2 regions of the Streptomyces sp. NPDC017890 genome follow, and region 1 is predicted to be linked to the other one. Evidence: riboswitches for the same ligand, from Rfam matches in the RefSeq annotation. Region 1 holds a riboswitch; the other holds the start of a gene.
What was found. A riboswitch is a leader RNA that binds a small molecule or an ion and turns the genes downstream of it on or off. The one in region 1 is predicted to bind cobalamin.
Positions count from the first base shown of each region.

Region 1 (3,396 bases):
GGTCGCCGCCGACGAACAGGCGCACGATGTGGGGCATCATCAGGCCGACGAAGCCGATCGGTCCGGCCGCCGCGACCAGCACGCCCGTGACGAGGGAGAGCAGCACGAACAGCCGGGCGCGGAACCGGGCCACGTCCAGCCCCATGGTGGTCGCCGCTTCTTCGCCGGCCAGCAGCAGGTTCAGGTTGCGGGCCTGCGCCAGGAGGATGCCGAGACCGAGCAGCAGGGCCGTGCTCGGCAGCCACAGCGTGCCCCAGTTGACACCGCCCAGGCCGCCGAGGGTCCAGGCGAGGACCGCGCGTGCCTCGTTGCCCCGGCCGGTGGTGAGCAGCAGCAGATCGAGGACCGCCGTGAGCACCGCCGCGACAGCCACCCCGGACAGCACCAGCCGCGACGAGGTGATGCGTCCGCCGGTGCGGGCGGTGGCGTACACGAGCAGGAGTGCGCCCAGCGCGCCCACGAAGGCGGCCACCGACAGGGAGGCCGGTCCGAAGAGGGTGACCCCGAACACGATCACCGAGACGGCGCCGAGGGACGCACCGGAGGAGACGCCGAGCAGGTAGGGCTCGGCGAGCGGGTTGCGCACCAGGGCCTGCAGGGCGGTGCCGATCACCGCGAGGCCGGCGCCGGTGACCGCACCGAGCAGCACCCGCGGCGCCCGTACGTCCACCACGATGGTCTCCCGGGCCCGCGACCATTCCGGATCCTGCCAGTCGGCACCCAGCTCGTGTGTCACGATGCCCCATACCTGGCCGGGCGGCACCTGTACGGAGCCGATCGCGAGGCCCGCCGTGGCGGAGACCATGAGCAAGGCGGTGAGTACGAGCAGTGCGACGGCCGACTTTGTACGGCCCACCCCTGACTCGTCGGCCTTTTGCCGTCGAACCGTCCGCTCGGTGGACGTGTCGGTGGCGGCCTGGGTCACCGGAAGCCCTCGGGGTGCAGACCGCGGGCCAGGTCCTCGACCGCGTAGGCCGAGCGGATGCCGACCAGGGTGGCGGTCAGCGGCAGGACGACGAACCGCTTGTTCCTGACGGCGGGTACGTCGGCGAGCGCGGGCTGGGAGAGCAGGAACTTCTTCTTCTCCTCGACGCTCCCGGCGCCGTCGTAGTCGTAGACGGCGATGACTTCCGGTTTGCGCTCGACGACCTGCTCCCAGGAGACGTCGCCGAAGACGTCGTCGAGGTCGGCGAAGACGTTCTTGCCGCCGGCCAGCCGGATCAGTTCGGTGCCGAGGCTCTTGCCGCCCGCGGTGAAGGCGTTTTTGTCGCCGCTGTCGTAGACGAAGACGGGCACCTGGGGCTCGCCCTTGACGGCGGTGGTGGTCTTGCCGACCCGTGCCTGGAGGTCGGCGACCAGTTCGTCCGCCCGGTCGGGCACGCCGAAGATCCTGCCGATGGTGCGGATCTCGTCGTAGGTGTCCTTCATCGTCACCCGCTGCTCGCCGCAGTACTCGCGGTTGAGGTAGGTGTCGATGCCGGCGTCGGCGAACGCCTTGCGGGAGCGGCCCTCGTTCTCGGCGAAGGCGCTGCCGTAGCCGCCGTAGACGAACTCGGATCCGGCGTCCAGGATCTTCTCGAACGACGGTTCCCTCTCCGCCAGTTCGGGGAGCGCCTCGTAGTCCTTCTTCAGCTCGGGCAGGACGGCGGAGTCGGGGAAGGCGGTGCCGACCATGCGGTCCTTCAGGCCGAGGGCGAGCATGAGTTCCGCCGGGTGCTGGTGAATGGTGACCACCCGCGACGGCGGCCTGTCGTACGTCGTCTTCACGCCGCAGTTGTCGACGGTGACCGGGAAGCCCGCGGGCACGGCAGCTGTGGCCTTCGCGTCGCCGCCGCCCTCGTCGGACGAACCGCAGCCGGTGGCCAGCAGCACGGACGAGAGAGCCACGGCAGTGACCGTGACACGAAGGAACCCGCGCGTGCGGGCAGGGGTGAACAAAGGGGACACGTGAAGCCTCCTGGAGTCCGCGCTCCTCGGATCGGGCCCGCGACGGACCAGTGTCCTGACTCCCGGATCGACGTTCCCTCCGCCTTCCCGCGCGGCGCGCAGTGGCATGTCGGAGGGGCGCTCCCCGGTCACAGTGGCGGGACCGTGCCGGATTCGCACCGGCTTCCTGTCTCCCGTCGCGGCGATGACCAGGTGATCCTACGTTCCTCCGAGCCGGCGGCAAAGGGCGTGCGGACCCGGCCGCACGCCCGCGCCTTTGTCACGCTTCGCGCACCGCTCGCAGCACGAGCCGCTCGGCGTTCTCGTCGTAGGGGCGTCCGTCGAACCCGCCGAAGACCTCCACGCGGCCGAAACCTGCCTCCTCGGCCATCCGGCGAAGCTCCACCGCGCTGTAAACGAACCACGTCAAGGTGGCACGCGTCACCCGGTCACCCCGGACCAGCACCCACTCGCTGCGCAGCCGCGCCCACTCGTCCAGCACGGAGTCGGTCTGCACCATCAGGTCGTCGCCCCGCCGCACCACCTTGGGCGGGGTGACCTTGCGGGCCAGGAGCTCCTTCCCGGCGAGGTCCAGGACGAGCGTGCCGCCGGGGGCCAGGCAGGTGTGCATGGTGCGCAGCACGCGGGCGTTGTCGGCGGGGTCCTCGAAGTACCCGAAGGAGGTGAACATGTTGAGGACGACGTCGAAGCCGCCCGGCGCCTCGTACTCGCGTGCGTCGGCCCGCACGTACGTCACGTCGGCACCGGCGTCGGCCGACCGCTTGCGTGCCCGGTCCAGCATGGCCGCGCTCAGGTCCACTCCGGTCACGCGGTGCCCGCGGCGGGCGAGGGGCACGGAGAAGACGCCCGGCCCGCAGCACAGGTCCAGCACGCGTGATCCGTCGGGCAGGGCGAGCAGGGGGGAGGTGTCGAGCAGTTCCTCGGCCTGCCCGTAGCGCTGCTCGGAGAAGAGGAAGTCGTGGAACTCGATCCAGAAGTCATCGTCCTGGAATCCGCCCGTCCGTGTCATCGCGCGTCAGTGCTCCTTCATGGTGGCCGTCGGGGACAGGGCACCGCGCCGTGCGACGGCGCAGCGTGAGCAGCAGAGGGGGGAGCAGCAGACACTGGGCGGCTGCCAGCAGCCAGAACCAGCCAGTGTGTCCGTCCCGTTCACCGAGGCCGTACAACTGCCCGCCCAGTACGCCGCTCGCGCAGGCGCCCAGGCCCGCGGCCAGCCGCTGCTGGCCGAAGACCACGGCGTCGGAGCGGGGGCTGCGGCGCAGTGCCTCCAGGTCGTTCTTGAGGAACAGCACGATGTCGCCGAGGGTGATCAGCGCGCCGCCCGCCAGCAGTGCCGTCCGGGTGCCGGCCGCCAGCACGGCCAGTCCCGCCGCCAGGCCGGTGAACCCGACCGCGAGGGCGTGGGCGTACGGCATGCGCCGGATCAGGCCGGACGCGAGCGGCTGTACG
Region 1 covers NZ_JBIRHU010000027.1:57,879-61,274, reverse strand. Annotated here, with positions in the region: gene ACH4F2_RS29970 (FecCD family ABC transporter permease) at 1-925, opposite strand, end outside; gene ACH4F2_RS29965 (ABC transporter substrate-binding protein) at 922-1,947, opposite strand; cobalamin riboswitch at 1,996-2,117, opposite strand; gene ACH4F2_RS29960 (class I SAM-dependent methyltransferase) at 2,207-2,956, opposite strand; gene ACH4F2_RS29955 (MFS transporter) at 2,925-3,396, opposite strand, start outside.

Region 2 (3,396 bases), on a different contig from region 1:
CACGCCCACCGGGACCTCCTGGGGTTCGAGGACGGTACGGGCCAGGGTGTCGACCCACACCAGGAACACCGCCCCGGCGAGGGCGCAGACCGGCAGCAGCCGGGCGTGCCCGGGGCCGGTCAACGCACGCACGGCGTGCGGCAGCACCAGGCCGACGAAGCCGATGGCGCCGGCCGAGGCGACCAGGGCGGCGGTGAGCAGGGCGGTGGCGCACAGCAGCACCAGCCGGGTACGGGCCACGTGGACGCCGAGCGTGGCCGCGGCGTCCTGGCCGAACGCGAAGGCGTCCAGTGTCCCGGCATACCCGAGGCACACGGCCAGGACCACGACCAGGGCCGCCGTACCCGTCCACACGTCCGTCCAGCCCGCCCCGCCGAGTGAGCCGAGCAGCCAGAACAGCACGCCGCGGGTGGTCTCGGCGTCGGCCGCGGTCATCACGACGAACGAGGTGAGCGCGGAGAACAGCTGCATCGCCGCCACGCCCGCGAGCACCACCCGGTCCGGGGTGCCGCCGAGGCTGTGGCTGAGCAGCATCACGAGCGCGAAGGAGCAGACCGCCCCGGCGAACGCCCCGCCCGACACGGACAGCGCGCCGCCGCCCACGCCCAGGACGACGACCAGGACGGCACCGGTCGAGGCGCCGGAGGAGACGCCCAGGACGAAGGGGTCGGCGAGCGGGTTGCGCAGCAGGGACTGGAGTACGGCACCGCATACGGCGAGCCCGGCACCGCACACGGCCGCGAGGAGGGTCCGGGGCAGCCGCAGGTCCCAGACGATGCCGTCGCGGATCGGCGTGACCTCCACGCCGGGAGTGCCGCCGCCGAGGTGGGCGACGAGCACGGACCAGACCTCGCCGACGCCGATGTCCGCGGGGCCGATGGTGACGGCGACGGCCACGGAGGCGCACAGGGCGACGAGACCCACCGCCGCCCACGCCGCCGGGCGGCGGCGGCCGGCCGCCCGCGTGCCGAGGGGCTCGTGGTTCTCGGACATCACCCGGCTCCCCGGCGTCACCCGGCTTTCGGACGTCACTCGGTGAGGCCGTACGCGCGCAGCGCCGCCGCCACCTTCTCCACGCCCTCGACGGTGCGGATGGTGGGGTTCATGGCCTGCCCGCTCAGCAGTACGTACCGTTTCTTCCTGACGGCGGTCATGTTCTTGGTGACGGGGTCGGACTCCAGGAACTCGATCTTCTTCGCGGCGGTCTCGGCCGTCTGGGACCTGCGGGTGAGGTCTCCGATGACGAGGACGTCGGGGTCGCGGTCGGCGACGGTCTCCCAGCCGACCTGCGGCCATTCCTCGTGGGTGTCGTCCATGGTGTTCTCCGCGCCGAGTTCGCGGGTCATGATGCCGGGGGCGCCGCAGCAGCCCGCCATGTAGGGGGAAGTCGAGTTGGCGAACCAGTACATGAGGGTGACACCGGAGGCGTCGATGCCCGAGGTGGCCTTCTCGACCCGCGCCTTCAGGCCGGCGACCAGGTCGTCGCCGCGCTGCTCGACGTCGAACGCCCGGGCCAGGTCGCGGACTTCGGCGTAGACGGTGTCCATGGTCAGGGGCTCGCTGCGGACGCCGTCGCCGTCGCCGCCGTTGTCCTTGCCGACACAGTCGGACGGGGACAGGTAGGCCGGCACGCCGAGTTCGGTGAACTGCTCGCGCGTGGCCACGCCGCCGGGGCCGAGCGTGGAGGCGAAGGAGGCGGCGACAAAGTCGGGTTCGGCGTCCAGGACCGTCTCGAAGGAGGGCATGTCGTCGGCGAGCCGGGGCACGCCGGTGTTCGCCTTCTCCAGGCCCTTCATGACCGGGTCGGTCCAGGTGGCGGTGCCCGCCATGCGGTCGGCGAGGCCGAGCGAGAGCAGGATCTCCGTGGTGCCCTGGTTGAGGGAGACCGCTCGCCGGGGCGGCGCGGTGATCTTCACCTCGTGCCCGCAGTCACTGACGACGCGTGGATAGCCGGCGGCCTCGGCCGGCGCCGCGGCGTCGGTGGCGGTCGTCCCGGAACCGCAGCCGGACGCCAGCAGAGTGCCGGACAGCAGCAACGCGAAGCGGGCGCGGAAGGAACAGCGGAACGAACAGAAGGAACGGGAAGAACGGAAGGAACGGCGGGAGGCGGCGGGGCGCGCTGCGGGCAAGGAAGATCCTCTGGCGTCGAGGGCTCAGACGCGAAGCCCGTTCGTACGGTGCGGCCCGCGCCGTAGGCGGCGCGGGTGCCAGCAGGTCTTCGGACTCGGGATCGACCGGACGGGACGCCTTCCCGGACGGCTTGTGCCGCCCAGTGGCCGTTGTCCCGCCCGTCCCCCTCACCGCTGCGCGTCAGTTCCGGATTCGCACCGGATTCCCTGACCCACCAGGTGGGTTCGACTGGCTCCCGCAAGCTACCACAGGGGCAACGCGGTGCCGGAGGCGGCCGTCTGCCCGACCGGCCCCGGTACCGCCCGCCCGCGCCTCAGCTGTGCCGGGCCGAACGGCTCGTCCGTGCCGGCCGTGTCGCCGCCGGGGCCGGCGGACTGGTCGTCGAGGGGCGCGGGGCCGAGGATGCGGCCCGTGCGGAGTCCGACGAGCCACTGTCGCCGTCGCCGGGGCAGGCGACCAGGACTTTCGTGGCCGTCTCCGCGGCCTGGGGTTTCCTTCGGAGAAGAAGGTCGCTCAGAGGGGCGTCGCGGCGCGGAGGATGAGGAACATCGTGACGGCGGCGTTCGCGGACGACATCGCCGACACGGCGGTTCCGGCGGCCGCGGCCCATGCCGCCAGGCCCACCGCGGTGAACACCGGGGGCCAGGTGCGGACCGCGGGAGCGGGACCGAGCAGGGCCGCCACCCGGCGCGGTACCGGGCCGGGCGCCGCGAGGCCGGCGAGGCCGGCGAGGCCGGCGAGGGTGGCGACCGGGGTGCCCCGGGAGACCAGGGCCGCCTTGCCGATCGCGGTCGCCACCGCGCGGCGGTTGCCGACCACCCGCGCGGCCGCCTCGTCCGCCCATCGCTCCGCCGTATAGGAAACGACGGTCCGCAGGGGCCGCAGGAACGGGTTGGCCAGGGCGGCGAGCCGGACGGTGAGCAGGAAGCGATGGTGCCGGGCGGTCAGATGGGCCCGCTCGTGGGCGAACAGCGCGCGCCGCTCAGCGGGTTCCAGGCAGTCGAGCAGGGCCGTGCTCACCACCACACGGTCCCGGCGACCGCCGGGCAGCGCGTACGCGTAGGGCGCCTCGTCCGGGAGTACGGCCACCCCGGTCCCCGGCAGTCCGGCCAGCGCGCGGTGGGCACGGCGACGTACTCTGCCGTGCCGCCACAGGGCCCGCGCCGAGGCCATGACCACCGCGCACAACGCGGGGATCGCCGCCTTGCCGACGACCTCGTCGTACGGCACCGCCGCCCGCACCTCGGGGTCGGACCAGCCGTCCGG
Region 2 covers NZ_JBIRHU010000006.1:248,079-251,474, forward strand. Annotated here, with positions in the region: gene ACH4F2_RS10555 (FecCD family ABC transporter permease) at 1-993, opposite strand, end outside; gene ACH4F2_RS10560 (ABC transporter substrate-binding protein) at 1,029-2,129, opposite strand; cobalamin riboswitch at 2,192-2,378, opposite strand; gene ACH4F2_RS10565 (M56 family metallopeptidase) at 2,644-3,396, opposite strand, start outside.
Region 2: another riboswitch for cobalamin. It lies ahead of ACH4F2_RS10560 (ABC transporter substrate-binding protein); the one in region 1 lies ahead of ACH4F2_RS29965 (ABC transporter substrate-binding protein).